2 linked regions of the Solitalea lacus genome follow. The protein of the gene in region 1 interacts with the protein of each later gene in a pairwise test. Links are inferred from orthologs where the notes say so. Each region holds a gene or a part of one and is shown in the gene's direction. Other genes may lie near its edges.

Evidence for each region.
Region 2: the proteins of sucD (region 1) and sucC interact in binary tests that used the Escherichia coli proteins (3 or more experiments, as listed by UniProt). The link is inferred for Solitalea lacus from one-to-one orthologs.

Annotation. Positions count from the first base shown.
Region 1 is NZ_CP091740.1:1,308,150-1,324,871, forward strand. The notes cover bases 3,001-5,954. They hold sucD (succinate--CoA ligase subunit alpha), read left to right. Parts: upstream 3,001-4,012; coding sequence 4,013-4,897; downstream 4,898-5,954. Other genes in these bases: L2B55_RS05545 (DUF1579 domain-containing protein), read left to right, coding at 3,149-3,733; fabG (3-oxoacyl-[acyl-carrier-protein] reductase), read left to right, coding at 5,056-5,802; L2B55_RS05560 (nuclear transport factor 2 family protein), read right to left, coding at 5,904-5,954. In the rest of the region: L2B55_RS05530 (DUF4293 domain-containing protein), read right to left, coding at 1-215; tRNA pseudouridine(38-40) synthase TruA, read left to right, coding at 326-1,159; L2B55_RS05540 (ABC transporter ATP-binding protein), read left to right, coding at 1,240-3,000; more of L2B55_RS05560, read right to left, coding at 5,955-6,335; L2B55_RS05565 (BamA/TamA family outer membrane protein), read right to left, coding at 6,540-7,715; L2B55_RS05570 (hypothetical protein), read left to right, coding at 8,175-10,256; L2B55_RS05575 (trimeric intracellular cation channel family protein), read left to right, coding at 10,342-10,959; L2B55_RS05580 (glycosyltransferase family 2 protein), read left to right, coding at 11,271-13,211; eno (phosphopyruvate hydratase), read left to right, coding at 13,433-14,728; L2B55_RS05590 (DUF3857 domain-containing protein), read left to right, coding at 14,924-16,722. UniProt on the Escherichia coli protein: Succinyl-CoA synthetase functions in the citric acid cycle (TCA), coupling the hydrolysis of succinyl-CoA to the synthesis of either ATP or GTP and thus represents the only step of substrate-level phosphorylation in the TCA.
Region 2 is NZ_CP091740.1:2,674,478-2,690,946, reverse strand. Bases 13,636-16,469 are described here. They hold sucC (ADP-forming succinate--CoA ligase subunit beta), read left to right. Parts: upstream 13,636-14,374; coding sequence 14,375-15,565; downstream 15,566-16,469. Other genes in these bases: asnS (asparagine--tRNA ligase), read left to right, coding at 15,667-16,469; L2B55_RS11455 (hypothetical protein), read left to right, coding at 13,636-14,188. In the rest of the region: endolytic transglycosylase MltG, read right to left, coding at 1-490; L2B55_RS11535 (rhodanese-like domain-containing protein), read right to left, coding at 515-817; L2B55_RS11530 (PASTA domain-containing protein), read right to left, coding at 817-1,587; L2B55_RS11525 (D-alanine--D-alanine ligase), read left to right, coding at 1,797-2,780; L2B55_RS11520 (LytR/AlgR family response regulator transcription factor), read right to left, coding at 2,879-3,616; L2B55_RS11515 (sensor histidine kinase), read right to left, coding at 3,628-4,833; L2B55_RS11510 (sensor histidine kinase), read right to left, coding at 4,865-5,908; L2B55_RS11505 (hypothetical protein), read left to right, coding at 6,254-6,775; L2B55_RS11500 (acyl-CoA thioesterase), read right to left, coding at 6,825-7,244; L2B55_RS11495 (hypothetical protein), read right to left, coding at 7,328-7,789; L2B55_RS11490 (PspC domain-containing protein), read left to right, coding at 8,036-8,260; L2B55_RS11485 (ankyrin repeat domain-containing protein), read right to left, coding at 8,262-8,912; L2B55_RS11480 (homoserine dehydrogenase), read right to left, coding at 9,030-10,271; L2B55_RS11475 (hypothetical protein), read right to left, coding at 10,667-11,275; L2B55_RS11470 (ATP-grasp domain-containing protein), read right to left, coding at 11,277-12,146; L2B55_RS11465 (ABC transporter ATP-binding protein), read right to left, coding at 12,165-12,839; and 3 more genes. UniProt on the Escherichia coli protein: Succinyl-CoA synthetase functions in the citric acid cycle (TCA), coupling the hydrolysis of succinyl-CoA to the synthesis of either ATP or GTP and thus represents the only step of substrate-level phosphorylation in the TCA.

The DNA of each region.
Region 1 (16,722 bases):
ATGGTTAGGACAATTCCAATAATATAGGTTTCCACCTGGTTTGGTCCGGCCATTGACATAATGTATTTGCCAGAGGTTTTAATTTCTACCAATTCTTTAATACTACCTTGTCCGTTATTATCCATGTCGACAAAGCTTACTACAGGTACAAAAAATAAAGCTGATGCGGCCACAAAAGCAATGGCTAGGTAAATTGATTGAATACGTTGTATCATGATGTCAAATATAAAAACGAATTAGAGAATTTGGACAGATTTGAACAAATTCAATTCGTGAAATTTGATTGATTAGTGGAAGATGTGATTTCTCTATCTTTGCGGGATCAATGGAAGAACAAACGAAGTACCGATATTTTATAGAATTAGCCTATAAAGGCACTCATTTTCATGGATGGCAAATTCAACCCAATGCAGTTAGTGTTCAGGAAGTGTTGAACAAAGCACTTACAACTGTGTTGCGTGAAGAAATTGAAACTGTCGGTTGCGGACGGACTGACACTGGCGTGCATGCCACTAATTTTTTTGCTCATTTTGATACTGCGACAGAAGTCAAAGGACAGTTATTAGATGTCAGAAGTAAGAAGGAAGAGAGTGGACTGTCCAGTGATGAAACTCGAAAGGTAATTGATAGTTTGCGCCTGGTGAAGGCGGTAAATGCTCTGGTAGGGTACGATATTGCTGTTAAGAGATTTATTTCGGTGGCACCTGAGGCACATGCTCGCTTTGATGCCATAAGCCGTTCGTATGAGTATCATGTTTACTTTGATAAGAATCCGTTTAAAAAGGAGTTTGGCTTTTTGTTGAATTATAATCCAAACATTGTTGCTATGAATAAAGCTGCGGAACTAATCATGACATACACTGATTTTAGCTGCTTTAGTAAAAGCAATACTCAAACTTTTACTAACAACTGCAAAATTACCAAGGCTGAATGGGTCAAAGTAGATGGCGGGCTGGTGTTTCATATTACCGCTGATAGGTTTTTAAGAAATATGGTAAGAGCAATTGTAGGTACTTTACTTCAGGTTGGCAGGGGAGAATTGTCGATGGATGAAGTAAAGCAAGTTTTGGAAAGTAAAAGTAGATCCCAAGCAGGAGAATCAGTGCCTGCAGAAGGATTGTTTCTAACCACCATTACCTACCCATATATCAATAACTAAAAACAATTTAACAGTTTTGCTACTTAACAATTAACCGGTTATCATTTCTTATTTTTAAAAATCTAATTTGAAAACTATTTATGGCTGTAACGGGCAATGCTCTTGATTTAAAACTTACCAGCAGAGTATTTAATTATGCAAAACCCTATAAAGGGATTTTTTATTGGGCGGTAATTTTAACTATTGGTTTGGCTCTTGTTGCTCCATTACGACCCTATTTGGTTGAATATACTGTTGATCATTTTATTCTTAATAATGATATGAATGGTTTGATGAAAATGACCGGATTGATGATCGGAGTCATTTTAATTCAAACCATTCTGCAATATAATCATACATTTTGCACAAACTGGCTAGGTCAGTCGGTGATTAAAGACATACGCAGAGACACGTTCAATCATATAATGAACCTTCGTCTTAAGTATTTTGATAACACGCCTATTGGTACACTGATTACTCGTACTGTTTCTGATTTGGAAACCATTGCCGATGTGTTTTCGGAAGGTCTAATCTCTATTATTGGTGATATTTTGCAAATAGTAACTATAATAGCCTTTATGCTTTATACCGATGCAACATTAACATTAGTTGTATTGGCACCAATGCCTCTGCTTATTGTGGCAACATACATTTTTAAAGAAGCTATAAAGTCAGCTTTTCAGGAGGTTAGGCAGCAGGTTACTCGTTTAAATACCTTTTTGCAGGAGCACATAACAGGAATGTTCGTTACTCAGCTGTTCGGACGGGAAGAACAGGAGTTTAACAAGTTTAAAAGCATTAATCGTGTGCACCGCAAAGCTCATATTCGTTCTAATTGGTATTATTCTATTTTTTTTCCGGTGGTGGAGTTAATTTCAGCCATGTCGGTTGGCTTGTTGGTATGGTGGGGGGCCAAAGAAATTATAGATAATGAAATTTCGCCAGGAGTAGTGGTGTCTTTTATAATGTATATCAACATGCTTTATCGACCAATAAGAGAACTTGCTGATAAATTTAATACCCTGCAAATGGGGATGGTGAGTGCTGAGCGGGTTTTTAAAGTAATTGATACTGATGAAGTAACTCCCAATACCGGAACGTTGAAGCCTGATCATTTGAATGGAGCGGTATCATTTGAGAACGTGTGGTTTGCTTATAACGATGAACAGTGGGTTTTAAAAGATATTTCGTTTGATATTAAGCCTGGAGAAACGCTTGCATTGGTAGGAGCTACAGGGGCTGGAAAATCATCAACAATAAATATTTTAAATCGTTTTTATGAGATTGGAAAAGGTTCTGTGAGGCTTGATGGGGTGGATATACGTGAGTATGACTTGAACTACCTTCGTTCGTGCATTGCTACCGTTTTACAAGATGTTTTCTTGTTTTCTGATTCCATATACAAAAACATCAGTTTAAATAATGATGAAATTACCCGATCACAAATTGAGGAGGCTGCCAGGGCTGTAGGAGCAGAAGAATTTATTAAACGTTTGCCCGGTGGATTTGATTATAATGTGATGGAGCGAGGTGCTACTCTTTCGGCAGGACAGGCTCAATTAATATCGTTTATTCGTGCATTGGTTTATGATCCTAAAATTTTGGTTCTAGATGAGGCTACATCTTCGGTTGATACTGAAACCGAAGAGCTTATTCAAAGCGCTATTTTAAAATTAATGCAAGGTAGAACTACCATTGTTATAGCGCATAGATTGTCGACGATTCAAAATGCTGATAAAATTATTGTGCTAGATAAAGGAGAAATTAAAGAGATGGGAAATCATCAGGAGTTGTTGAAATTGAATGGCTTTTATAAGCGATTGTATGACTTACAATTTAATTCAGTAGGCATAAAAGTATAAAGTGCTATTCTTGAAGATAAACAAAAGGGAGCCTAAAGTGGCTCCCTTTTGTTTATAAATGTTTTTTTTCATGTGGTTGATTATCAGAAAATTGTTTGTGTTTGTTTGTGGTGATTTTGTAAATTTAAGCTAACCAACTTTACTAAATATGAAAAAGTCTGCATTATTAATTGCATTAGCAATACTGTTATCAGTTTGTTATAAAGTGCAAGCACAAGACACTACTGAAAAGGATGCTGCAATGAAAGCCTGGCAAGCCTACATGACTCCAGGGGAGGTTCATAAGATGCTAGCTAAAGACAATGGTGAATGGACCTATGAAATGACCGCCTGGATGTCTCCCGATGCTCCTCCTACCAAAAGTACTGGTACATGTGTTAACAAAATGATCTTAGGTGGACGTTATCAGCAATCAACCTACAAAGGAACGTTCATGGGGCAACCATTTGAAGGTATTGCAACTACAGCGTATGATAATGCCAAAAAAACCTTCTACAGTACCTGGATTGACAATATGGGAACAGGCATTATGTGGTCGGAAGGTCAATGGGATGAGGCTTCCAAGACGCTAACTTGCATGGGGTCAGGTTATGATCCTGCTAAAGGCAAAGATTGTAAGTCAAAATCTGTAATGAAATGGCCTGATCCTAATACCCAGTTGATGGAGATGTACATGATAACGGATGATGGCAAGGAAGTGAAAACAATGGAACTTAAGGCGAAAAGAAAGTAAGGCTTAAGTGAATATTAAAAAGTGCGTAGATAACCTATTTGTAGAGGTTGTCTGCGCACTTTTTATTTATTAGAGATTATTAGGAATACGGTTAAACTAAAAAAGGAAAATTACCTGTACATCTACTCATTCTCACTTGCACATTGGTAAAATAAACTTAGCTTTGCACCGGACTTTTAATCCTGCCTGTAAAAGTGGTTTGCCATTTGAAATTCTTAAGAATAGATTTTCCAAGCAGTAAGTAACGAATCAACAAAACACTTCATAAATAAGCTTAAAATGAGCGTACTTGTTAATAAAAACTCAAAAGTTATTGTTCAGGGGTTCACCGGTAGCGAAGGTACTTTTCATGCTTCGCAAATGATTGAATACGGAACAAACGTAGTGGGTGGCGTAACGCCTGGAAAAGGCGGACAATTTCACCTTGAATTGCCTGTATTTAACACTGTGACAGATGCGGTAAAAGAAACCGGTGCCGATGTGTCAATTATTTTTGTTCCACCTGCATTTGCTGCTGACGCTATTATGGAAGCTGCTGCTGCTGGTATTAAAGTGATTATTTGTATTACTGAAGGTATTCCAACCAAGGATATGATTCAGGTTAAAGAATATTTAAAAGACAAAGATTGCCGCTTAATCGGTCCTAATTGCCCAGGCGTTATGACTGCCGGTGAAGCAAAAGTAGGTATCATGCCGGGCTTTATCTTCGCTTCGGGTCGCGTTGGTATTGTTTCTAAATCAGGAACATTAACCTATGAGGCGGTAGATCAAATTACAAAACAAGGCTTAGGCCAATCAACTGCAATTGGTATTGGTGGTGACCCAATTATTGGTACTACAACAAAAGAAGCTGTTGAATTATTAATGAACGATCCTGAAACTGACGGTATCATCATGATTGGTGAAATTGGAGGCGGAATGGAAGCTGAGGCTGCTCGTTGGATTAAAGAAAATGGAAGTAAACCTGTAGTAGGTTTTATTGCAGGCCAAACAGCGCCTCCGGGCCGCCGTATGGGTCATGCCGGAGCTATTGTAGGTGGAGCTGATGATACTGCTGCTGCAAAAATGAAAATTATGCGAGAGTGCGGTATTCGTGTAGTTGAGTCTCCAGCCGAAATTGGCGAAGCCATGGCTGATGAACTTAAGAAAGCTGGAAAAATCTAAAATCAAATAGGAGATATGCGATGTGAGATATGAGACACATCGCATATCTTTTTTTATTGTATTGGAGAACATTGTTTGTTGATGATTTCTCATACCATTTCCAATATTTTTGGAAGTCAGTCTCTCACCTCAAATCTCCATTCTCAAATCTAAACAGTATGAAACTTCTTGACGGAAAAGTAGCGCTAATTACTGGTGCATCTAAAGGTATCGGTAGAAAAATTGCCGAATTGTATGCAAAGAATGGTGCACAAGTGGCGTTTACTTACTTATCATCAGTTGAAAAAGGACAGGCTTTAGAGCAAGAATTACAACAATTTGGCACTAAAGTAAAGGGCTATCGTTCAGATGCATCTGACTATACAGCTGCTGAACAATTGATTAATGATATTGTTGCTGAGTTTGGTAGAATTGATATTGTTGTAAACAACGCCGGCATCACCAAAGATGGCTTGTTAATGCGTATGACAGAAGAACAATGGGATGAAGTGTTACGTGTTAATTTAAAATCAATCTTTAACTTAACTAAAGCTGCTTCAAAACCAATGATGAAACAGCGTTCTGGTGTATTTGTAAACATGAGTTCAATCGTTGGTTTGCAAGGTAACGCTGGTCAGGCTAATTATGCCGCTTCAAAAGCTGGTATTATTGGTTTTACCAAATCAATTGCTAAAGAGTTAGGGTCACGTAATATCCGCGCAAACGTAGTTTGTCCTGGTTTTATTAAAACAGAGATGACTGATGTATTGCCGGCTGATCAGGTAGCTAAATGGGCCGAATCTATTCCTTTAAAACGTATGGGCGAAACTGAGGACGTGGCTAATTTAGCGGTGTTCTTGGGCTCTGATATGAGTGCTTACATCACCGGACAGTCAATCGCTGTTTGTGGTGGTATGGAATCATAGTTTGCTGTAAAATAGTATTTTAAAATAAAAGGGAGGGTCGAAGTTCAAATGAATTTCGACCCTCCCTTTTATCCAGGTGTTGCAGATTGCTTTGCATGGTACTATACAAGCTCAATGTTTCCATTGATGTATTTTAAATTATATCTAAAGCTATTTAATCGCCAGCCTTTAGGTGATTTAATAGCCCCAAGGTTATAACTTCCTATAAATTCGCGAACTTTTCCTTCTTTGGCAGCCTCCTTAAAATGGGTGGCAATTGCATAGCAATAAATTTCTGCTTGGTCTCCGGTTATAGTTACTAAAAAATTACCAGATTGATGATGAACTGCATCGATACCTTCAAAACCCCTATTCCAAAGTTCGCATAAGTCCTTGGCTAAAATATCGGTAGCCTTTCCGGCTCCCAAGGTTGACATGTCGAAATGCACAGTTTCGCTGAAGACCTCATCTAAAAGTTTCTGCCATTCCTTGTAATCAGTATAAATAAACAATTTGTTGCTTAGTTCTATAAGCTGTTCTCTTTCTGTTGTCATAGTTAAAAGATATGGTTTTTGATGTTGTGTTTACTTAAAGAAACTTCTTCACTTTCAAAAGTGCTTTCGAATTTTGAAGAAGTTTCTAAGGTAAGGATTAATTTTTAGCTCCGCCTCGTTTTTTGAGCAGGGTGAAATGGAATCAAAATATTAAAATTAAGTAGGTTGGGAGGGTAAGCTTTCAACCGGCTTAATTTTTTTCATCTACTTAAACCACGAATTACCGAAAATGATGTAGTAGGCCCATTGCTCGGGGCCTCTGGCAATGTCTACTCCCATGCGTAAACCAAATTTTCTGGCCATCAAATACCTGAAGCCAGTACCATAGCTATAAGCCCAGTCTGCTGATCCGAAGTCATTCCAATTGTCAAAAGCTTTTCCTGTTCCACCGTAAGCCATTATGCTCCAGCGTTTCTTGAAATCCCAACGTAATTCTGCTTCAGTTAAAATATCAGCTTGCCCCTGATAGCGGTTTATTGGGATTCCTCGCATGTCTATATAGGGTAGTAGGTAAAATGGAGTGTCGTCAAAAGCTTGTTGACCATCAAGTCGGATCCCTCCGGTCAGGTTAGGTAGTAACGGTTTATAAGCATTTATGAAATAATTAATACGGTAATAGTTATAATCGCTGCCAATAACATCATTCGACCAATAGGTATCAATCCGAGCCTTCAACCCTTTGTTAGGTGTGAAAACATTGTCTCTGTTGTCAAATTCAATTACCGGGCCGAGGGAAGAAACAGTGCTTTTAATGTCTTTAGGCTGAACAAAGTCGGGTAACTGGCCGCCATAACCCACTTTTGTAAATAATAATAAATCCTGGAGGCCGATGCGCCATTTAGGGTTTTTCAGTTGTTTTAATCCATAGCCATAAAATAGAAATGTTTTAAAATTGAATTCAAATGCTTGTTCGCCAACAATTGCTAAGGTTCTATAAAAATCCATGTTAATGTCAGCATAGCCGGTTGCGAGCCGATATTTAACACGCTGTTTTTTCCAGGTTCCAGCACGAAAAGCAATTGCACCAAAAGTGTTATTGGCAGTATAAAAAAGTGCAGCTCCGGTAATGTCAGGAGATACAGGATTAATTTTTCTTTTATCTCCGATAGAGTCGATATAGGGTGTCCTGGGCTTTAAAAAAATGGGAACTATCGCAAGTCCGAAGTTGCCCAATGAGGGCTCGGTAATAATATTGGGAACGGGTATAAATCCATGTGCGTCAATCAACCAATCACTCACATCAAAAGTGTGGTCTAACGAATCTTTTAATGATATTTTCTTTTTCTGGGCAGAAGAATAAAATGGAAGGATAAAAAAAATGACTGAAATAAGGATTACTATAAAAAGAAAGCTGCTGTATTGCTTTAATCTTTTTTTCATAGAGCGTATTAGGAAATATATTTTCCTTAAAGTAAAATACTTATTAATCAATAAACTTCAAAGTAGCTATGGAAGGAAATTAAAGTCAGTCTATTAATAACTGACTTTGATTTTTTGCGACATGTTTAACCAGCTGTTAGCGCTTTATCTTTTTGCTGTTGAGTTTTACTTGTTAATTTCTTTAACCAGTTGCGAACCGGTTCGTTATAAAAGCGTAACGCAAGCCATCCAGAAGTATAAAGAAGATAAATAAACTTGTTGCAACCAATTGGATTGACACTGTTGAATAACCGATAAGTAACTTCATTGGTACTTAGGTTTGTAAAATGATGGCTATTTTGTAAGTGAGTTTCCAGAATGCAGGTTTTTTTAATATTTTAAAACCCTGTTAGCAAATATGACTCTCGGTAAAATTTGAGTGTGATATCGTGCATACATTTATCATTAAAAGAATTTTCAGTGATTATCTTTAGTAGTGTTTCGCCGTTTTGGATTATTCCTTGTTTGTTTCTCGGTTTGGCTTACGCCTGGCTGCTTTATCATAAATCTAACTCGTTTACGCAGCTTTCACGTAAAGTATTATTTGCAATACGTGCAATCACTGTATCAATAATTGCTTTTTTGCTGCTTGCCCCACTCATAAAAACGATCTCGCGTTCTGTAGAAAAGCCACTTATCATTATTGCAAAAGATAACTCATCTTCTGTATTGCTTTTTAAAGATAAAGCAAGTTATACAACAGCTCTTCCTTTAGCTTTAAAAGAACTAGTAGAAAAGTTGACTAATGATTATGAGGTTAAAATATTTTCCTTTGGAGATAAGTTAGAAGATGGCCTAAAAACAGATTTTTCGGCTAAAAGGACAGATTTTAGTCAGTTATTTGATGAACTCAATAGCAGATATACGAATAGGAATGTAGGAGCTGTTATTATTGCCAGTGACGGTTTGTATAACAGAGGGCAAAATCCAGTTTACCAGAAGTTGAATTTTAATACTACTGTATTTACAATTGCTTTAGGTGATACTACTCCTAAACGCGATGTTTTGGTTTCCTCGGTTGAGTATAATAAAATAGCTTACTTGGGAAATAGTTTTCGTATCAATGCAACAGTAGCAGCAATTGGTTATCAGGGGCAAAAAACGAGACTAAGTGTTACACACGCAGGTAAAGTAAGCTTTGTAAAGGATGTGATTATTAATTCTGCTGATTACAGACAATCTTTTACGATTGATTTGGAGGCCGATAAAGCAGGTACGCAGCAATATGTAGTAAATGTTCAACCGCTTTCTGGAGAAATTACGACAAAGAATAATGCCCAAAGCATCTTTATTGATGTTCTTGACTCTCGCCAAAAAATTTTAGTCTTGGCAGATGCTCCACACCCGGATTTGGGAGCCATCAAACAAACACTTGAAAACAACAAAAACTATGAAGTGGAAATTGAGTTGGCTGAGAAAGGGGCGGGTTTAAAATTAGGTGATTATAGTTTAATTATTTTACACCAATTACCTTCTGCCGATGCCAATAATACTGGTATAGTTTCAAAAGTTGTTGCATCGGGCATTCCAGTTTGGTATATAATTGGTAATCAAACCTATATTGATCTGTTTAATAAAACCCAAAATAATGTCGTTATAACTAATTTCAGAAACAGTTATAATGAAACGCAGCCAGTCCTTCAAGGTGATTTTTTTCAGTTTACTTTTTCCGAAGCGGCGCAAAAGCAATTTACGGATTACCCGCCGTTAAGCTCCCCTTTTGCCAAAATTGAATTGAAAAATCAAACAGGAACTTTACTTACTCAGCAAATTGGCTCTGTAAAAACGGAAGAGCCTTTGTTAAGCTTTACGGATAATAACGGCGTGAAAAATGGTTATTTGTTTGGTGAAGGTTTGTGGCGTTGGCGATTGGCTAATTTTCAGCAAACTGGAAATCATGAAGCATTTAATGAGTTTCTTACAAAAACTGTTCAGTACATTACTGCTCGTGATGATAAACGAAAGTTTAGAGTTACACAACTTAAGAAGGTTTTTGATGAGAATGAGTCAATTATTTTTAATGCCGAATTGTATAATAATAGTTATGAGCCGGTAAATGATCCGGAAGTAACCATCATTTTGAAAAATAAAGACGGAAAGAACTATAATTTCTCATTTAGTAAATCTGAAAAAGCATACTTCCTAAATGCAGGAGTTTTGCCTGTTGGCGAATACAGTTACACTGCTAAAACTAGGTTAGGGGATAAGGATCATCAATTTACAGGCGTTTTTATCATTAATGCTTTAAATATTGAAGAGTTGCAAACCACAGCTAATCATCAGTTGCTGTATAATTTAGCTAAGAATAACGGCGGTGAAATGGTAACTGCTAATAATATTGCCCAATTGGCTTCAATTATAACAAAGAAAGAAACCATTAAAACGATTACTTATGAAGACAAACAGCTTAGCGAGTTAATTAACTTGAAATGGTTATTTGGGCTGATTTTAGCATTGTTGAGCATTGAATGGTTTGTTCGGAAACGAAACGGTGATTATTAGGAAGTTTCAGAGTCGTAAAATAAGTTGTTAATTTTTTTAATGAATTAATTGTCTATGGAATGACCGTAGGCTTATGAAAGAAAGTATGTCAATTTTAACCGTTTTTGATATTTTGGGTACCATTGCATTTGCCATTTCAGGAGCGCTGGCCGCAATGAATAAACGGCTTGATATATTTGGGGTTTTGATCTTGGCTTTTGTAACCGCTGTTGGAGGAGGTACTTTACGTGATGTATTAATTGGATACACTCCGGTAGCCTGGATGCGAAATTATACTACAATTACAGTTATATTGGGTTCATACCTAGTGGTTTTGTTTGCTAAACCGTATTTGAAGCACCTGAAGAAACCACTATTCTATTTCGACTCATTTGGATTAGGGGCCTTTACAATTACAGGTATTGCGCAAGGTATGGCTTTTGGACTTCATCCGGGATTATGCGTGGCTTTAGGCACTATGACAGGTGCTTTTGGAGGGGTAATACGTGATATATTGATCAATGAAATTCCGCACGTTTTTAGAAAGGAAATATATGCCACAGCGTGTATTATCGGAGGGGTCGTTTTCTTTCTATTGCTCAGTCTTAATGTTGAGCGTCATTATGCAGAGGTGGCTGCTGCTGTTGCTGTTGTTGTAGTTCGAATAGTTGCAATTCGTTATCATTTATATCTTCCCAAAATATATGATCGGGATCAAGTATAAATGGAAACTTTAACCAGTGAAAGTCTGTTTTTGATGCTTGCCAGATTAATTGAGTGGCTTTTTTTTAAAAAAAATACTAAATATTTAGTTAAATAACTTAGGATAAAAATAAACGACAGTTTTTTCCTGTTTTACCTATAAAAACATTCCGCTACTTTAAAAAACAACTCTTTCTTTTAGTGAAAATTTTGGCAAAACTTCATGAATTAATTGAAGGTTGGGCTTTGCTCTCAATTGTGTAGAACGCTCACAAGATTAAATTAATAATTATACTTTTGCGGCCTTTTTGCTATTTAAAAGTTTGATTATTAATGATTTTTGCTTTTCCTGTTGAAGTCTATTTTATTTCTCTCCTCATTATTGTTCTTGTAGATGGTCTTAAAATGCTGGTAGAAGCAACCCGACGCTCATGCATTCCTATCAAAGAAAACTCCTTTAAGGATATTACGGTAATTATGTCGGCTTTTAATGAAGAGCGACATATTGTACGGACCATTGAATCGTTTTTGAGAAATGGATTTTCACAAAATCAGTTATACATAGTTGATGACGGTAGTACCGATAATACCTATGGTGTAATAAAGTCTGCTGGTTATGATCAAGTGAACTTATTCAAACGTCAAAATGCCGGAAAGGCCAATCAGCTTGAGTGGTTAATGAAACGAGTTACTACCAGGTACTTGATGATTGTTGATGCTGATATTTACCTGCAAAATAATTTTCATATTCCTGTTGATCGGTTCGAGTCTCATGAAGTAACTGGTATAGCCTTTAATATTGAACCTTATAATATTGGTAGAGGCTTTTTTAGTAGGCTGGCTGTGAACTTGCAGAAGTATGAATATGCTAAATCAATGCTTATTGGCAGGGCTAGTAAAAACCGAACACAATCTGTATCCTGTATTAGTGGAGCTGCCGGAGTTTTTAAGACAGAGCGACTTAAGTATTTAACTGAAGTGCATAGCGGTGTGTTTAGTGGTGAAGATCTACAGCGAACGCTTATTGACTTGATTAATGACGGAAATATTATTTTCTCTGAAAGTGTTGTTTATACCGATGTGCCTGAAACTTTTAAATCCCTTACACGCCAGCGGGTTATAGGTTGGTGGGGAGGTTTGTTTCATTGCTTTCCTCTTTTATTTAAGGTAATGCTTAACCGGAACTCGCCACTCTATCTTCGCTACGAAATGGCTTATGAATCCGTATCATTAGTGCTTGATCCTCTTAAATTTATCTCCTTTTGCTGTTTGTTGTTTTGGCGTGAGTGGGAGCAATTGACTATGCTGTACTGCACTTATACTGTATTTGAAGTAATACTTTTCTCTACCATTTTTAATAAAATGAAGCTCAATGTTTCTCCTGGTATTATTCTTTTACTCTATCCTGTTTATTCAGTTTATCAAATGATATTGCGTTTAGTTGCATTTGTTTATTATTTGCACAAGCGATTTGTCGCTCAAGAATGGAACCCGGTTTTTCAAACCATAAAAATTCTAAGTTTGGTTTTGGGATTACTATTAGTCAGTATAAATAGTAGTGCCCAGGATAAGACTCTTACCGGAAGGATGCTTGTAGGAGAAAAGGAAAATATGCTTGGTTCGTCAACAGATACAACAATTGCGGATAAACCAAAAGTAAAAAGCATTTTAGGTAAGAAGGATTGGATTGTAAGTACAGCGTTTAATTACCTATCACATAATTACCATGATTTTTCGAAAAGCTTGTCTAATGTGAATGTTTATGCAGGGTATAAAAACTACTGGACAGAATTGAGTTTAATAACTGATGAACGTTTTACTGTAGGCACTTATTTCAAGAAGGGTTATGCATGGGCTCGCTATCGTGATAATGATATGGCGGCGTACGGCAATTACAGTTTACGTGTTTCGCGATCATTTCCACATGCAATAAATATCACTTATCAGCATATTTACCAATTTTATGATAGTAAGAACATATTTATTCCAGGAGCTGAAATTGAGCAGTATTTTGGAGATAATACCAGAGTAAACTTGAGCTTACGGCAGGAAATTGGGCGTTTAGGTGATTTTAGTGGCATGCTTAGGGCTTATTACCGAAAGAATAAATGGAATATTAGTGGTGGTGCCGGGGTTAATAGTTACTTGCACAAAACCGGATTTATAAGTTTAGGATACGGGCCTATTTACCTGATTGGATCTTATATCGAAAAATTTGATTACTCTAACTTTGATCGAACATCGATAGGCTTGGGTATAAAGCAAACTTTTTAGCATGTTGTTCAATCCTTAATCGGTAACTTTAAATTCCTTATAAAATTGAATAATGTGTAACTAAATTGTGTTTTAGGTGTTAATTATGCAATTATTCAAAGTTATCGTTGATAAATATTAAACTGAGTATCTGTCTTAGTTGATGATGTGAGTATTTTTAACTACTTTCGGCTGCTTCTTTTGAGTAGAAGAAAATACATCACAATAACAAAAAATCAACTATGAGTTTAATCTTAGATGTTAAAGCAAGACAAATTCTAGATTCAAGAGGTAACCCTACTGTAGAAGTAGATGTTATTACTGAAAATGGAGTTGTTGGTCGTGCTGCAGTACCATCAGGTGCTTCAACCGGTATGCACGAAGCAGTGGAGCTTCGCGATAATGATAAGAGCGTATACATGGGTAAAGGTGTAACTAAAGCTGTTGCCAATGTAAATGATAAACTTGCCGACGAGTTACGAGGTATCGATGTGTTTGAGCAAAACGTTATCGATAAACTAATGCTTCAAATTGATGGTACCGAGAACAAAGGCAACTTAGGTGCCAATGCTGTTTTAGGTGTTTCATTAGCGGTCGCTAAAGCGGCAGCTCAAGAATCTCATCAGTCATTATACCGTTATATTGGCGGTGTAAATGCCAATACATTACCAATTCCAATGATGAATATCATTAACGGTGGTGCTCACGCTGATAACAAAATCGATTATCAAGAGTTTATGGTAATGCCTGTTGGTGCAGAGTCTTTCTCACATGCTTTGCGTATGGGTACTGAAGTTTTTCATCACTTAAAAAATGTGTTGAAGAAAAAAGGTTACTCAACTAACGTAGGTGATGAGGGTGGTTTTGCTCCAAATATCGGTTCAAATGAAGAAGCAATTGAAACGGTATTGCAAGCAATTGAATCAGCAGGTTACAAAGCAGGTAGCGATGTTTATATTGCCATGGATGCTGCAAGCTCTGAAATGTATGATGAGAAAACTGGATTATACAGTTTTTATAAATCAAATCCTGATCGTAAGTTTACCAGTGATGAATTAGTAGCTTATTGGGCTGATTGGGCGGCTAAATATCCTATTATTTCAATTGAAGATGGTTTAGCTGAAAATGATTGGGATGGCTGGAAAAAATTAACAGAGAAGTTAGGTGATAAAATCCAATTAGTAGGCGACGATTTGTTTGTGACAAACTCTAAATTCCTTCAAAAAGGTATTGATATGGGCGTGGCAAACTCAATTTTGGTTAAAGTAAACCAAATTGGATCGTTAACTGAAACTATTAATGCGGTTACTTTGGCTCAAAATAATGGTTATACTTCAGTAATGAGTCACCGTTCAGGTGAAACTGAAGATTACACCATTGCTGATTTAGCAGTTGCATTAAACTGTGGTCAAATTAAAACTGGTTCAGCTTCTCGTTCAGACCGGATTGCAAAATATAACCAATTGCTTCGTATTGAAGAAGAATTGGGTTCAACAGCTCGTTTCCTTGGCAAAAACTTCAAGTTCGCTAAGAAATAGTTGTTCGACAGATATATTTATTGAAAACGGATTCGGTACTTGCTGAATCCGTTTTTGTTTTATTGCTTTAAAAGTGTCCGGTAATTGTATCGAATACTTTTATTTTATTTTACGAATACAATAGCTTTTCAATCATTTCTTTACATTTGAATAAATATTTACACTCTACCTTAAATATTCTGAACAAACTACTTTATGAAAAAAATTAGGCTGCTATTTATTGCAGTTTTTAGCTTTGTTGGCGCTTTTGCCCAAGAAAACCTCTCTTTTGTCAAAGAAATACCCTATAAATTCGGCAATGTTTCAATGAATGAACTGCTTCTAGAGAAGTATGATAAGGATACATCAGCGAATGCGATCGTGCTGGATGAATTTGGAGAATCTTATATTGATGATCAGGATCCCAGTATGTTAATAGTTGACTATTATGGTAAATTGAAAATTTTTAATCAAAAAGGTCAGCCTGAGTCCACAATTGTAATTCCGTTATATGTAGGAGGATTTGGGGAAGAAAAGGTTGATGCTATCCAGGCTTGGACATACAATCTGGAGAATGGTAAAATAATAAAAGCGAAACTGGCCTATAAGGACTTTGTCATGGAAAAGCAAAACGACAAATACAATGTTCTAAAGTTCACCTTTCCGATGGTAAAACCAGGCTCAGTTCTAGAATATAAATACACGCTAAAGACTCCGTATTACTTTTATAATTTTAAAGAATGGCATTTTCAGGCGGCAATACCTAAAGTTCGAAGTGAATATTGGGCGAAAATTCCAGGGTATTTTACCTATAAAATTACTCTTAAAGGTTTGGAGAAATTAACCAAGAATTCCTCAACCGTGCAAAAAGAATGCTTCAACCCTCCAGGGCGACTGGCTGCTGATTGTTTATTCTTGCAAGTTGCAATGGATTCGGTCCCGGCATTAAAAGCTGAAGAATTCATGACCACTTTAAGAAATTACCTTTCTCGAGTGGAGTTTGAAATTGAAGAATTTCAGTATACTAATGGCAGTAGAAAAAAGTTTACTAATACATGGGAAGACGTGGAACGACAGTTATTGTCAGATCCTAAGTTTGGTCCGATATTTCAGAAAAATCAAAAGTTTTATCAGCAATTGCTAAAGCCTGAGTTCTTAACAATAACTGATTCGTTGAAAAGAGCAACTGTAATTGTAGATTTCTTGAAAAAAGAACTTTCATGGAATGGTAAGCATGGTGTTTTGGCAGAAAATGAACCTAAAGATATTTGGAGTAAAAAAGAAGGTTCAGTAGCTGAAATCAATTTGTTTTTGATTGGAATGTTAAAAGCTGCTGGATTGAAGGCCGAACCCGTAATTCTCTCCACTCGAGAAAATGGATATGTTAATAACCTGTACCCGGTATTAACTGATTTCAATTATGTTGTGGCAAGAGTAATGATCAACAATAAAGAGTATTTATTAGATATTACTGAAAAGATGCTGCCGTTTGGCCTTTTACCATTGCGTTGTATCAATAATGAAGGTCGACTAATTGTGCTGAAAAAATCAGGATGGATAAAGCTCGTTCCAAATTTTTATGATATGAGTCAATCTATTATTAATATGGCTGTAAAGCCCAATGGGTCGGTACAAGGGACCTGTCAGATGAGTAAGCTCTATTATCAGGCATTAAATGATCGAAAAGAAATTGCTAGATTTTCGACACTGGATGATTATGTTAAAGCATATCAGAAAAAACTTACTCCAGTAAAGATAAGTGACTTTAAAATTGAAAATGTTGATAGTTTATCTGAAACGTTAAATACAATGTTTTCTTTCGAGATGGAAAATGAAGAATCAACTGTAGTCGATAAAATCTATGTAAATCCTTATCTGTTTGATAAGCTATCGGCAAATCCCTTTAAACAGCATTTGCGTTCATATCCAATAGAGTTTGGAACAAAAAAGCGTTTGGGTGCAACCATAGCCATTAGTATTCCTGATGGATATGAGGTAGAATATGTTCCTCAGAA
Region 2 (16,469 bases), 1.4 Mb from region 1 along the record:
GAATGAACATGGTAAAAACAGTCTCAGGAGTAAACCCGAACTTGCCAACGAACTGTTCATCATTAAGCATAGCCAGGAATTTTACCGAATCAATTTCAAGTTTACGGGCAACGTATCCCGAAAATTGAGATTTTATACGGATGTTGTTAAATGTTAATCGAACAGGTTCCTGATTGCCGGCCTTGAGCATATTTATAATAGCTCTGTTGTTCATTCCTTTATTTATTCTATAGCGTCCGGCTTTAATATTGCTGTCGTTATATTTCATAAAGTCAGCACTCCATTTAAAGGTGTTAATGTTTTTCAACAAGTGATTTTTCTCTAAACTGTCGATTACATTTTTAAATGTTCCTCCCGTTGGAATGAATAAATATGCTTTCTGTTCAAAATCGCCTGTGTTAGGCTTTAAAAGTTTAAAGTAAAAGTAACCGGCAACCGATAAAGCGCCGATCGCTATTGCTACAATTACCGTTAAAATAATCTTTTTCAATGTGCCTATTAATTAGTTGGTTGGTTATAATTCATTTAACTTTCTCAGTGATAAAATCCCACCTTTCAGGTTACGAACATTTGAAAAGCCTGATTGTTCTAATAAATTAACCGCAGTACGGCTTCTTACTCCGTGAGCGCAAATTAGAATTAATTCATCATCTTTCTCAAAATCAAACTCTTCTATTTCTTGTGCCAGCTTGCCTAATGGGATGTGCCGACCTCCGATGTTATAAGTTTGAAATTCCATCAAATCTCTAACATCAATTATATTTAGTGCTTCTTTTTGTTCCAGCCTATCTTTCAGTTCTCTTGCACTTATATCCATTATTCTTGCCGTAAATAAATATTGATCATAGAACCTTGCTGAATGGTTGTTGTATCGCCTAAAACTGCAGGAGGTTCTTGTTTAAAAACTTTAGCACTGGCAGAATCAGTTATTGGTCCTTCGAAAGTTACTTTACCTAACAATAGTGAATTACCTCTGATAGTAAAGATTGCTTCTTGTAAGGTCAAACCAGTAAGGTCAGGGATTGAAATTGCGGCTGCTCCAAAACCATTGCCCAATACTAAACCTACCGTAGCTCCCTTGGCAAGGCCAGCACCTGCACTTATACTCATTCCTTTATAAGTTATACCCAAAACCACATCTTTGGCTATATCTGATTTATAGGTCATCTCCCCCACTTTTAAACCATATCCTTCAATGATAGCACGGGCTTCTGCAAGGGTTTTCCCTTCGAGATCTGGTAATTTAACTTGTGGAGGTACCAAAGATTGTATAAGTAGATAAACCGTACGACCTTCTTTTACTTCTGTTTTCGGGTCGGGATCTTGTTGAACAATAGTTCCAGCCTGTTTTCCTTGTATGTAAACAGTATCTACTTTAAACTCGATACTTCCTGAAGCAACCAATTCTTTGGCCTGTTCAATTGTTAAGCCGGAAAGATCAGGTAAGGTCAGGCTTTCGCCATGCTTGGTAAATATCCTTAAAGAAAAAATAGCGATGAGAATAAGGAAAAACACCATTACAATGGCTATCAGAAGATTTTTACGAAATTCGGGTGTAACTATAAATGCAACCAGTTTCTTAAACATGAAAGGTATAATCTAATTGAATCCAAACTTAATTAAAGTTTTAATAAAAAATAGCCGATTAATAATAAGCTGCTTTATATCAAAACAATAAATTGATTTATTAAACCTTCAAATATTGTTTTTTTCTTAGAACTGCATAAATAGTTAATTGGTTTATATTTGTCTTGATCATAAAACAACAACGTTCAGATAATTTTATATTGCTATAGATGAAAAAAACAATTGCCTTGCTTGCCGGAGGTTACTCAGGTGAATATGTGGTGTCATTAAAATCTGCTGCTCAAATTGAAAAAAGTATCCCTTCAGATAAATACACTGTTTACAAAATTATAATTACCCGTAACGGCTGGACTTATACTGATGCCAGTGGCGCGGCTTATGAGATTGATAAAAATGATTTTTCATTAAACATTAGCAAAGAAAAAATAAAGTTCGATTGTGTGTTTATCGCCATTCATGGCACCCCTGGCGAAGATGGAATGTTACAAGGGTATTTTGAAATGCTTGAAATTCCGTATACTACTTGTGATAGTTTCAGTTCGGCACTAACCTTCAATAAAAGCTATACCAATTGTGTTGTGGCTTCTGCTGGTGTAAATGTTGCCAAATCACTACAATTGTATCATGATCAAAAAGTTAGTTCCCAAGAGATTCTTTCTAAATTAAAACTTCCGGTTTTTGTTAAACCCAATAATGGTGGCTCAAGCTTAGGAACTTCAAAAGTGAAGCTCGCCGAGGAACTTGATGAGGCAATTGTGAAAGCTTTTAAAGAAGACGATCAAGTTTTAGTAGAGGAGTTCATTAAAGGCCGGGAATTTACTTGCGGAGTGGTTAAACGTAATGGCGAAATAACAGTATTGCCTGTAACTGAAATTAAAAGTTCGAAAGAATTTTTTGATTTTGAAGCCAAGTATACCCCTGGAATGACTGAAGAAATAACTCCGGCTGACATAGATCCGGAAACATTAAAAGTTGTTCACCAAAATCTTAAACGTTCTTATGCTCGTTTAAACTGCCGTGGTGTGGTGCGTATTGATTTCTTCTTGGAAGAAGGTTCTAATGCGTTTTATTTCCTGGAAGTCAACACTGTGCCGGGCCAAACTGAAACCAGTTTAATTCCTCAACAGGTAGCTGCAATGGGTTGGAATATCAGCGAGTTTTACTCTTCGTTAATTGAAGAAGCAATGAGATAATTGCAGAAATACGATTTTAGAAGTACGATTGTCAAGCCGATTTTAGAATCGATGAAAATTCGTACTTCTAAAATTAACCTAACTCTAAAATCAGTCTTTTACCTGTTCATCGCTTTTAGAAGCTTACTTATTTCATGCTGGTACATGCGACCAATCGGCAATTCTTTCTTTTCAATTTCAATATCATCAGCTGTAAACGAATCAATTTTATCAATTGCAACTAAATAAGAGCGATGAATTCTAATGAACTGATCTTCAGGTAGCATGGATTCGAGCGATGAAATAGATTGTTTAGTAATAATTTGTTTGGTGGGGGTGATGACTTTGATGTAATCCTTCAGACTTTCAACATAAAGAATATCCTTCAAGAATACTTTAATCATCTTACGATCGGCTCTGAAATAAATAAATGCTTCGTTTTTAGAATTTGAACCACTGCTGATTTCTGAGTTGCCTGCATTTGACAATAATTGGGTTTCCAGCACTTTATTCACCGCTTTAATGAAGCGATCAAATGAAATAGGTTTCAGTAAATAATCTACAGCATCTAACTCAAACCCTTCAATCGCATATTTTCTAAAGGCAGTGGTGAAAATTATTTTCGGCGGATTTTTTAATGTTCTCACGAAATCCGTTCCCAGAAGTTGCGGCATTTTTATATCCAAAAATAGAAGGTCTATTTTTTTGTTCTGTAAATAACCAAGTGCCTCAACGCAGTTTAAGCAGCTGCCTACATGCTCCAGGCTGGGAACTGCTTCAATGTATTTTTGCAAAACATCAAGGGCCGGTGGTTCATCGTCCACTATCAAACATTGTATTTTGCCTTCGGTTAACATGATAGATCAAATTAGGTTAGAGCTGGGTTTTCGGCAATTAATTCACCCATAGCAGTATCACCAACGTTTTCCAAATCCAGTTTAAGAGAGAGTATGTAGGCATCCTCCTGGGCTAAAACACTGAATTTGTGTTTTTGTGAGTACACCGAATCTAAACGTTTTCTTAAATCTAGCAGACTTTCTGATTCATCAATAGATTGTGATTTCCCTGAATTACTGCCTGTCAGTTTAAAATGTAATTCCGATTCAGTTATGTTGATAATAATATTAATCCATGGCTGTTCAATTGAAGAGTCAGCACAATTGCGTATACCATTTTCTACGAATGGTAGTAAGATTAAGGGTGCAATTAATTTACTACTGGCATTCCCATTTACTTGTAAATGTATATCTAAACGATCATCATACCTTAGTTTTTCTACTGCCACATAATCTTTCAACATGTGTATTTCTTTTTTTAAAGGCACTTGAGATTGGTCGCAATCATAAAGCATGTAACTCAGTACATCAGAGAGTTTCAAAACCATATTCGCTGCTTTATCCGTTGCGGTTAAAGAATAAGTATAAATGGTATTTAGTGCATTGAACAGAAACCGCGGATGCATTTGCGTTTTTAATAATGCTAATTCAGTTTTAACTTTTTCTCTTTCAATCCGTTCGTTTTCTTGTTGTTTAAGGTACCATCGTTTAAACAGTGTAATTGCCGTTGCCGCACCTATGATTTTTAGTGAAGAAAATAAGCCTCCTTGAAGATGGTACATCAATTGCCCGTCGCTTCCTTCAGGCGGAACAAAAAGACCATATCGCCAAACTGTTCGTAAGGTATAACCTTTATTAGGTACATCCTTACCAAAATTGAATATAGAGTATTTTTGATCAGGGGGTAGCCAAATCAAATAATCAACGAAAGCAAAAAAACTCAAAAGCAAAATGATTCCCAGTATAGAACCTATGAGTTTTTTTTTAAGGATGTATTTGGGTAACAAGAAATAAACGAATGCATAACAGCCGGGTATATGTATGGTTATTATCCAGAACAAAGTATCTAAACAATAAAACTCTATTGGATGTTCACCCAAGGTATTGTTGATCATTTCTTGCATAAGAGTGGACCCCATTGTGACTAAAAAAAATACACCCCATGTAAGCCAGAAAATGATATGACGAAGCAAACGAACGGTTAGTTTCTCTGAAAATATAAATTCATGAAGTGTCATAAAAAGCACAATTTTGTTATTCTTAAATAAATCAGGCTGTTTGGGTCAGTGGAAAATAAGGTTCTTTTAAAGCGTCAGGCTCACTGCTAAATTCTTCCTCTAAAGCTACTTCTAAATAAATACTGAAAACTTCCCGATCAGAGTTAATGCGTAATGTATGCTGATTAGGATAAAGCAACTGCAATCGTTTTTGAACATTTACTAAACCAATTCCTCCGTTTTTGGTAACGTGTTGATCTGAATCTAATGGTTTACTATTGATTAGCTTCATTGTTAAATTTCGTTCAGAGATTAACAATTCAACCTTTATCCATGAATTTTCTAACTGGGTACTGGCGCCGTGCTTGAAACTGTTTTCAATGAAGGGTAATAACAAAAGCGGCGCTATTGATTTATGTTCGAGATTGCCTATGATTGAAATATCAAGATCCAGTCTTTTACCATAACGAATTTTTTCAAGTTCTATATAACTTTCAATCATCTCTATTTCTTTTGTTAACTGAACTTTAGGATGATTGCATTCGGTAATGATATAATGCATGAGGTTTGATAATTTCAATATCAAATCAGGGGCAATTGGATTGGAAGTAAGTATAAACGAATAAATATTGTTTAAAGTGTTAAACAAGAAATGAGGGTGGACCTGTGCTTTCAGCAATTGAAGTTCAGCGTTTAATTTTTCCCGGAGCAATAATGTGTTTTCTTTTTGCTTTTTAGCCAGATGTTTGCCCAATTTAATTGAAGCAGCCAATACAAAAAGCGTATAAATATTATAGGTTATATCTCGTATAATTTCTACCCTAATTATTTGCCAGGATTTTGAAATTGAGTAGTAAATGTCCAATCTCATAAACCACATGAGGCTATTAGCTGCAATAGCAATTAAAAAGCCTGTAATTGCCAGGGTGATTTTTTTTCTTGCACTTCCTTCCAGAGTTAAAAAACTATAAAAGATATAAAAAACAAATGCGTGCCTTACAGTTATAAAGAAAACAATAATTAACAGGTTCTTGTAATTCTCATCAAAGAATGATTCTTTATGCGAGTTATAAAATGGAGTTAGTAGATAAATCACAAGTATATACAAATACCAAATTACCCAAAATGTCGCATGCCGTAAGATCCGGTAGGGAAACTTGTTTGAAAATATAAAATCATAGTTTTTCATTTTCTATGACTATGGGGATATAAATTTAATGATTGATTTTATCAAACCCTCTTTTTGAAACATTAATTCGACCAATAGCACTTTTTAGAGGACGAATGGCTCACTTCGATGACTAACGGAAGTGGTTACTTAAAATCAGGCGAGTATATACTTGCAATAGATGTTAGGCTAAATAAAAAATATGGGATTAATTATTACAATACTTTTATAATGAGTTATTAAAAGTGTTGTATAACCCTAAAACTAAATGCCATGAAAAAGCTAATTAGTTCCCTTTTTGTGGGGATTCTGTTTTCAATAATACATGTAAACAGCACGCTTGCCCAGGTTAATCTTCCTGATGTGGTGGTTTCCAGTTCAAGCAGTTCAACAATAATCAACCAAAAGGTTTCAAAATCATTTCATGACTTATTCAAAAGTGCCACAAATGTTAAATGGGTAGAAATTGATCAAAGATTCGTAGCAAAGTTTATCATGGATGACCAGAAAAATCAGGCTGTATTTACCAAAAATGGAGAACTTGTGTATCACCTCACATATGGATTTGAGAAGAATTTGCCAAAAGAAATAAGAGCACAAGTAAAAAGTAAATACTTTGATTATTCGATCACTTCAGCAATACATGTAAGTCAGGAAGGACGAAGTATTTGGTTGGTAGGTTTGGAAGACAGCCAATATTTAATTTCTGTTAGACTGGAAGACGGATCAATGAATGAAATTGAACGTCTTACTAATATTACAATAAAAGACTCAAGTGCATCAAATGAAGAATAAGCAGTTGTTTATATAGTCCGCTTTGGTAACTCAAGCGGACTATATATCATTAAATTGCATACCGCTCAATAATCCACTCAGGAATAACCTCACTCCTACCGGTTTTCGTATTTACCATAGTGTAATCAAACCAACCATTGCTGCATAACTTCCCGGTTTTATTCCGATAGATTTCAAAACCTACTTTCAAATCCTTTTTGGCAATACTTATAATCCAGGTTTTAACAGTAAACCGGTCGCCAAGTAATAACGGACGTTTATACTCGACAAATGCCGTATTGATTACCCAGCCATAGTTAAGAGCCAAAAACTCTTCCATCGGCATTTTATAAAACCGTTCCATCTGATCATAACGGGCAGCCAGTACATAATCAAAATATTTACTGTTATGAACATGATTATTCATGTCAATATCATCAGGGCGTACTTGTAACTCGCTTTCAAAAACCGAATAAGTCTTTTCGCTCATATACTTTAAAATTTGAGAACGTAAAATTAAACGAAAAGCCGGAGTGTGAATCCGGCTTTCTGCAAAATGATGTAAAACTTGTTTTAATCGTCATGATGACCGTGGCCATGACCTTTGTGTCCCTTTCCATGTTTGTGTTTATAGCCATGATCATCATAATGTGAATGATATTCTCTGTAAGTTATTTGCCTTGGCCCGCAATATCCTCTTGGGTATCTTGACCGGTGAGAGTGATAATATTCATAAGGTGCACGACCACGATAATCTAATACAACTTTATATCCGGAATATAAATCATAATCACGATAGCGACTTGGTAATGAGGAAACTCTTACCCATGTGTGGCCGTTGTTGTAGATAAATCGGGCATCATATACATCATAATAACAAGCAACATCAGGCAAATAATAGTAACGAACTTCGCTATATCCGTATGGAGCCCACATAGGCGGAGTTCCAATGTTCACATTTACAGATACTTGGGCTTTTGCATGAATACCTCCAAACGCAATGAGAGCAATTACCAGGATTATAATTCTTTTCATAATGAATACTTTTATACCTGATAGATGCCAAAAACAACACCAATGGTTGTATAATAACATCTTTATTACATTGCCCCTATGGAAACTTATTATTTGGAAAACGACACGATTACATGGCTTTTTTCAAACTTTTAATTTACCTCCACATAATGGAGGGCAAACTAAAGCGTTATTACATTTCAAAACCATTTATTGCGATAAGAAAAAATGCTTAAATTGCGCTAATGGTGTAAATATTTTAATGAAATGCTACAACGAATAATCTGCTTTTTTGAACGTCGTTCTTTTGGCGTTTGCAGCTACATTGCTGAAAAATTTAATATTTCAACCTCAAAACTTCGTTTGTTTTTTATTTACTCCTCATTTATTGCCGTAGGTTTTCCAATCATTTTTTACCTTTTTGCAGCTTTGGTTTTAGACGTACGTATATACCTTAAACAACGTAGGAGAAGTAATATCTGGGAAATGTAGGCTACACTAAGTAGCGTTTGAGAGTTTTATGCTTTTTCTCAACGGCCATTTCAAAAGGTGTTCGGCCATCATCGGTTTGGGCCTCTTTATCGGCGCCGGCTTCTATTAAAATTTCAACAAGTTTTTGGTTTCCTGAGTGCGCTGCCGTGTGCAGTGGTGTTACTCCCCGTATTTGTGCAACATTTACATTGGCTCGGTGCTCTATCAGTAGTTGAGTAATTTCTATACTTTGACAGGCAACGGCCGAATGAATTGGCGCTACTTTAAATTCGTTGTTTGAAGCTAAGTTTACATTGGCCCCGCATTCAATCAGCAGTTTGGCTGTTTCATAATGATCAAAATAGCAAGCATAACCTAATGGTGTAAAACCATCTACAGAGAATGAATTAACAGAAAACGGATCGCACTCCAACAATTCATCAGCTAAACTAGCCCGACCAATTGCCGATGCCTCATGTAAATCAATTTGAACCCTATTGCTCAATAGTATATCAATTAACTCCTTATGCCTATAATAGGATGCTAATAGCAAGGCAGATAAACCCGACGAAAGTGTTGAGCTTGCCAGTTCAGGTTCAGAGTTAATTAAACGTTCAACTGTTGATTTTTCATTAGATTCGATGGCTTTGATTAATTCGGCTGTTGCTTCCATTGCATGTGGGTGTTTTTAAGTTAGTGTAAGCTAGTGTTAGAGAATTGAATATAAATAAAAATGCCCGCTCAACAAAACTGTTGGACGGGCATTTTTTTATTTATAAAACTTTCTAAATTAGGCCGATACAAGCTCTTGACTTTTGCTTTGTATACTATTTTGAATGACTTCAAATTTGGCATCTGAAGCAACAATAAGGTTAATGTCCTTGCGTTTCAATAAATCTGAGCGGCGTAACTCTGCAAAATTAATAGTTCCCACTATGTAAGCCGACTCATGATTAGAGTATGACTCTTTAATGTTGGAAAATAAACTAATATCGATAGGATTAGCCGTTGAATATCTAACGTACAGATCTATTGTAAAGTCATTTGTTAATTCAACTTTAGCAGATCTGTTGTGCTTCTTGTACTCGTATTTATAGTTATAAGTTAAGGCCGAAATGTCTGATAATACTGCTGAACCAGTTGGATTACTTCCTGCGCCTTTTCCGGCAAAAAACTGAGATTCGGTGAAAGCACTTTCTACCAAAATGCCGTTATATTCATTTTCAATATTGAAAAGCTTGTTATCCGGCTTAATAAAACGAGGAAGAACGCCTGCTACAATTTTGTTTTCCACCTTACGGCAAAAAGCAACCAATTTAATTTTATAGCCTTTTTCATTGGCGTACTGAATGTCGAAGGTTGACAAATTTTGAATTCCGTAGTTGAACACTTCTTCAGGTTTTACAAACAAACCGAATGTGTGAGCCAAAATAATACATAACTTGTATTTAGGATCATAGGCTTCAACGTCAAGGGTTGGGTCTGTTTCCGCAAAACCGATTTCCTGAGCCTGTTTTAAAGCAGTTGAGAAATCAATATTATCTTTAAAAATCTTGGTTAAAATATAATTGGTTGATCCGTTAAAAATACCTTCCACAGCGCCTAAAAGGTCATTGTCATAGTATTCTTCAAGATTTCTTATGATTGGAATACTCGCACAAGCAGAAGCTTCATACAACAATGGTGCGTTGTATTGTTTTTGTAATTCATATAGCTCATCAAAATTGTCAGCAATCATTTTTTTGTTGGCTGAAACAACTGCTTTACCGCTTTTCAAAGCTGTTTTAACAATTTCAAATGCAGCTTCTGGATCATCAATCATCTCAACAACAACGTTAATATCCTCGTTAAAAAGAATATCATTTTTGTCAAAAGAGAAATATTCAGCAGGTAAGCTTCTTTTTTTGTTTGGGTTTTTAACACAAATTTTAACAATCTCTGCTTTAATCCCTTCTGTTTGGTTTAAAACATTGTATAAACCCTGGCCCACACAGCCAAATCCAAATAAACCTAATTTAATTTTTGTACTCATAATTGTTTGTCAGCAAAAAGTTAGCTGTAAAAGGTTTTAATTCTGATGCCGAAAAAGGATTATGAGGCAAATACGCAAAAAGTCAATATTATCTATGACAGGTTAAGTTTGTACAAGAAGGCAAGGGAGGAAAAATATTGAATAGGAATATTCTACTAGCTTATCTTCATGACATCAACTAATTGTGTCACAGGAATTAGCACCTTTTAATGCAAGATCATTAAGGTTGCTAAGACTTCACAGGGCCTGTCCCTCCGTCTTTCTGGATAAGAATTTTAAAGAACTTTTACTGCCGCAAAGTAAAGGGTTTTACAAATGCCATGCAAATAGAATTTTAAAAAAAGAAGAAATCAAGTACAATTTTCTTGTTTCTGCTTTCTTTAACGAATATTAAATTAAACTTTAACCAGATCTGATACCGGTAATACAGTTATGCCTGGGACTTCAATCTTTTGATTTGATACCCAAAGAAGTTCTTCTGTTGACAATTGGTTTTCGTTCACTAGCCTATCAAAGGTGGAGTGAAAGTTTTTGCCTTCTGATTCTTCAATAAAATAAACTTTCAGGTAATTTTCCAGTCCGTTCCATTCAATTTGCTTTATTTTGTTCAACTCCTCCTCTACTTCTCCTTCAGCTAAAATAAACAATCGCTTACGGTCGGTTACCAGCGTTTGCATAAACTCAAGTGTTTGCTTGAACATCAATAACTTTAATGGCAAACGTGCAATTTTGAATAAACGTTCGAAATTCTCTTTAAGATCAGGTGGTATGGCAAAATGTTCAATTGTAGTATCTATCAGTTCAGCACGAGGCATAGTTCCATGTTTTAATACCAGAAAATCTAAAATCCGTTTACTTTCATGAATTCCCGGTAAGGTAAATTCCATAAACTGACCAAAAAGGTAGTAAACCTGTAAGTCATAATCCTTTGCCGGAAAAATTACATTGTCTAATTCAAAAATAAAGGTGGTTTTAGTCGGGTATTTATCAATCAACTCCTGCATCTTAATCCAGTTTCTGTAGTTCGTTATTTATAAAAGTTAATAGTTTATCGGTTTCAGGAAGGTTCCAATTTAATTTGATCAAATTAAACCCCTTTGCAGCTTGAACAAAGCTAAATCTGAAATTTCCGTTTAGTTTTAATATTGAAGCAATGCCCACTGCTAACGACTTAATCAAATCAACCTCTTCTGTTGATTTAGTTTGTAATACACCGTTCGAGAAATCTGCAGAATAAGTTAATTCAACTCCATTCTCAAATTCAGAAAACACAAGTGGTGGAAAATTATCAGCAGCAATCAATTTGGAAAGATGAGTGTAGCTAATTAAAGGAAGTTCAGGATCGGGAAATAATAGACCATATGTATTAACAGTATCGTCTACAATTCGAAAATCCGTTGGTTTTGCAGCATTAACAGGTTCTACTTTTATTTTTTTTGAAGGATAACCTAATTGCAACATCGCCGGAGCAAAGTTTTCGACATTTTCCACTTTCCTAAAGGCTGGAACGGAAACTTTTTCTTCTTGCAGTGTTGTATATAAAAGGCTAAGATCTGAAAGCAGATCATTAATTCGCTTGTCAGGGCAAATTAGAGCAATTCCGTATTCGGCAAATAGTGTTTTTGCAGGTGCCAAGGCCTTTATTTCAGCAGGTATTTGTGGAATGACAACCTTGAACTCATTGTCGAGACACAATTTTAATATTTTATGTGCAAAAGCACTATCTGAGTATAGAGGGATTTGAACAAAAAAATCTCCTGTTAGATCACTCGTATCAGCTAAAAAAACTGTATACTGACCTGAGCTTAATGCATTATAAATCTGCTCGGTTTGGGGCAATTGGGCTCCGGTGAGCAGTACTTTAGTTTGCGACATGCAATGTTTTGTTTTAATTTAAAGAATAGCAGATTGCTGAGCGTAAACAATTCTTCCGTCTTTCATCAATAATTCACGATCAGCCATGCCGGCTAATTCTTCATTATGGGTTACTACAACAATAGTTTGATTAAACCGCTCACGTAAATCAAAAAATAATTGATGAAGTTCTTTAGCGTTTGTAGAATCAAGGTTGCCAGAGGGCTCGTCGGCCAACAAAATGGAAGGTTGATTAATTAATGCCCGGGCCACAGCAACACGTTGCTGTTCACCTCCTGAAAGTTCAGATGGCTTGTGGCTTAAGCGGCTGCTCAATCCTAAAAGTTCTAAAAGCTCAGTTGCTTTTCTTTCAGCTTCAGCCTTAGTTCTTTTTGCTATAAATGCTGGTATGCAAACATTTTCAAGGGCTGTAAACTCAGGCAATAAATGATGGAATTGAAAAATAAAGCCAATTTTATGATTCCTGAACTCACTTAATTTTTTCGGGCTTAATTTAGATACATCTACCCCATCCAATATCAATGACCCACTGTCGGCATTATCTAAAGTCCCTGCAATATGCAAAAAGGTACTTTTGCCGGCACCTGAAGCTCCAACTATGGAGACCACCTCACCCTTTTCGACATGAAGGTCAACGCCTTTTAAAATTTCAAGTTTCCCGTATGATTTATGAAGGTTATGGGCTTTTAGCATAGCTCAAAAATAGGAAAATTGATGAACAGTTGACCCGTAATATCAATTACTTGCTTTTTACTGCTAGTTCAGCCTCATGAATCGATTTTAATACTTTATCGTCCAAAATAAAGGTTCCAAAAGGTAATAGTGAAGCTATAAAGGCCAATAATGAACGGGAAAATTTCCATTGGTATTCAATTACAACTTGTATAAGTAATAATACATAAGCCACGAACAGCGAGCCATGAAACCAGCCACATATTTTTACTACCTCAGGATAACCAAGCACGTATTTGATGGGCATGGCCACAAACATCAGTAAAACAAACGAAACGCCTTCTAAAAAGGCTATGGCTCTGAAACGGCCGACTAAGCTTTGTCCGTATTTTTTAAGCATTACTTTAAAGTTTGCGCAATAGGTACTATGATTAAAACTTGAGCAATGGAAATAAAATTTTGACAATGAAATTAAAAGCAACGCGCCTATATAAATGGCGCTGACCCATTTGTAAGAATTTAGCTAAATTTAAATGGATTAATAACTCCCTATTATGAAATTACATATAGTGTTTCTGCTTAGTGCGAGTTGGTATTTGGCTGCTTGTACCAGCGGACATAAACCAAGTGAAACAAGTAAGCCAGACTCTTTATCTGTCGAAAATACTTTGGGAAATCAACAATTGGAAATAGATAAGTATGTAAATGCAATTAAGGGTGAACTTCCTAAGTTGGAGTACAAACGCAGTTTACGCTACAACCTAGGAGATTTCTCGTTTGACGTTAGTGTATATTATAAGAATAATAAAGAAGTCGCCCTGATTGAAGATGGGCACAGAGGTGAATTTAGCTACCGCAGATTGAATATTTACTTAAAGGGTGATAAACCAGTTTTTGCTGAGTTAAATGAAAAAACAAGTATGGGAAGTAATAATCAATTTGTTGAAGTTAAGATTTATTTGGATAGCGGCCTAAAAGTTTTGAAAGCAGTGGAACGTAAAAGTGATGAAGAAAATAAACTTGCAAATCTCCCTTTTTCGTCCTTTACACCTGATACTTCGGGGTTTGCCTTTAAAGCTGCCTTCTTAAAAAGAGCACTTGACCGTTCTGGTGAATTTGATTTGCCTTTTTATGAAATTAAGCAGGATAAAAATATTGAGTATCTGGTGCTGGGAAAAAATGAAGAAGGAAGCTACTGGGTAAACTTGCAAATAGTTAAAGAGGATTCAGTGATTAAAAGACTAAAGATGAATCAATCCCAGTTTAAAGGGAAAAGATTAGATGTTGAATGGGAGTATGAAAATATAAAAGGCTATGAAAGGTTAGTGTATAAGAATGGTAAACTCCCCAACGAGAGTCAATTAAACTAAAGGATTTTGAATGCCGTAACAGGCAAAATTGAATCAAGAACACCTTTAATAAAAAAAGCATAATTAGAATAGTAAAAAATTGCCTGCAGGTTTTAAAAATAAGTGATAAATACTACTTTTACGGCGCAATTAGAATAGGCGGTAAACAGCCGTCTATTTTACCTAAAAAGTAAATTTTATCCGTAGATGAACATTCACGAATACCAGGGGAAATCCATTCTGAAGAGTTTTGGAGTTCGTATTCAGGAAGGCATAGTAGCCGAAACTCCTGAACAAGCAGTTGAAGCAGCCAAACAGTTACAAGCCGAAACAGGAACAGGCTGGTGGGTTGTTAAAGCTCAAATTCATGCCGGTGGCCGCGGTAAAGGCGGAGGTGTTAAGCTTGCAAAATCATTGGATGATGTAAAAGCATTATCAAGCCAAATTATTGGCATGCAACTGGTTACTCCTCAAACAGGACCTCAAGGTAAAAAAGTAAACAAAGTATTAATTGCACAAGATGTTTACTACCCTGGCGACAGCAAAACTGCTGAGTTTTATATGAGCGTTTTGTTAGATCGTGCAAAAGGACGCAACATCATTATGTATTCTACCGAAGGTGGGATGGATATTGAAGAAGTTGCTGAACACACTCCGGAAAAAATCTTTAAAGAAGAAATTGACCCTAAAGTAGGTTTACAAGGATTCCAAGCTCGTAAAATTGCCTTTAATTTAGGTTTAACAGGAGAAGCGCATAAAGACATGGTGAAATTTGTTGTGGCTTTATACAAAGCATACGAAGCAACTGATTCATCAATGTTTGAGATCAATCCTGTATTAAAAACTTCTGATAATAAAATTTTAGCGGTTGACGCTAAGGTAAATCTTGATGAGAATGCCTTATATCGTCATCCTGACCTTGCTGCCATGCGCGATGAATCAGAAGAAGATCCTACAGAAGTTGAGGCAGGTAAATCTAACTTAAACTACGTTAAATTAGATGGTAACGTAGGTTGTATGGTAAATGGTGCAGGTTTAGCAATGGCTACCATGGACATCATTAAATTAGCAGGTGGTGAGCCAGCTAACTTCTTAGACGTAGGTGGTACTGCTTCTGCTAAAACTGTTGAAGCCGGTTTCAATATTATCTTAAAAGATCCTAATGTTAAAGCTATTTTGATCAATATTTTCGGTGGTATTGTTCGCGGCGACAGGGTTGCTCAAGGTGTAATTGACGCCTATAAAAACATTGGTAATATTCCTGTTCCTATCATCGTTCGTTTACAAGGAACTAACGCCGTTGAAGCCAAAAAATTAATTGATGAGTCGGGATTAAAAGTTTATTCAGCTGTTCAGTTAAAAGAAGCTGCTGATTTGGTAGCCAAAGTTTTAGCATAGTTTAATCGGACATACAGTCCATAGACCATAGTCCATGGTTTATAGTCTTAATTTTTTGGACTATAAATCATGGACTTTTTAGATACAAATTCAATTATAAGATGGTAAAAAGAACACGCATCAAAGAGGTCCTTGAATCAACTGCTTATGGTTCAGAGGTAACTATCAAAGGTTGGGTGCGCACTTTCCGCAACAACCAATTCATCGCTCTAAACGACGGATCAACTATTAATAATATACAAGCGGTTGTTGATTTCAATAATACTGATGAGTCATTATTGAAGCGTATTACTACCGGTGCGGCAGTTTCTGTTACCGGTGAACTAGTTGAATCGGTTGGTAAAGGTCAAAAGGTAGAAATAAAAGCAACGAGTGTAGAGATCTTGGGTGATTGCGATCCTGAATCCTACCCTATTCAGCCTAAAAAGCATAGCCTGGAATTCTTACGTGAAAACGCTCATTTGCGTTTCCGTACCAACACTTTTGGCGCAGTATTCCGCGTTCGTCATGCTTTGGCATTTGCTGTTCATGAATTCTTTAACCAAAAAGGGTTTGTGTATATGCATACACCAATCGTTACCGCTTCTGACGCTGAAGGTGCCGGCGAGATGTTTAAGGTAACTACATTGGAGCTGGGTAACCCTCCGCGTAATGAAGAAGGCGAAATTGATTATAAGCAAGATTTCTTTGGAAAAGCGACGAATCTAACCGTATCGGGGCAGCTTGAAGGTGAGCTTGCAGCCATGGCATTTGGGGAGATTTATACCTTTGGTCCTACGTTCCGTGCTGAAAACTCAAACACAACGCGTCACTTGGCGGAGTTTTGGATGATCGAGCCGGAAATGGCTTTCTACGACTTGGTTGATAATATGAACCTTGCCGAAGAATTCATTAAATATGTTAT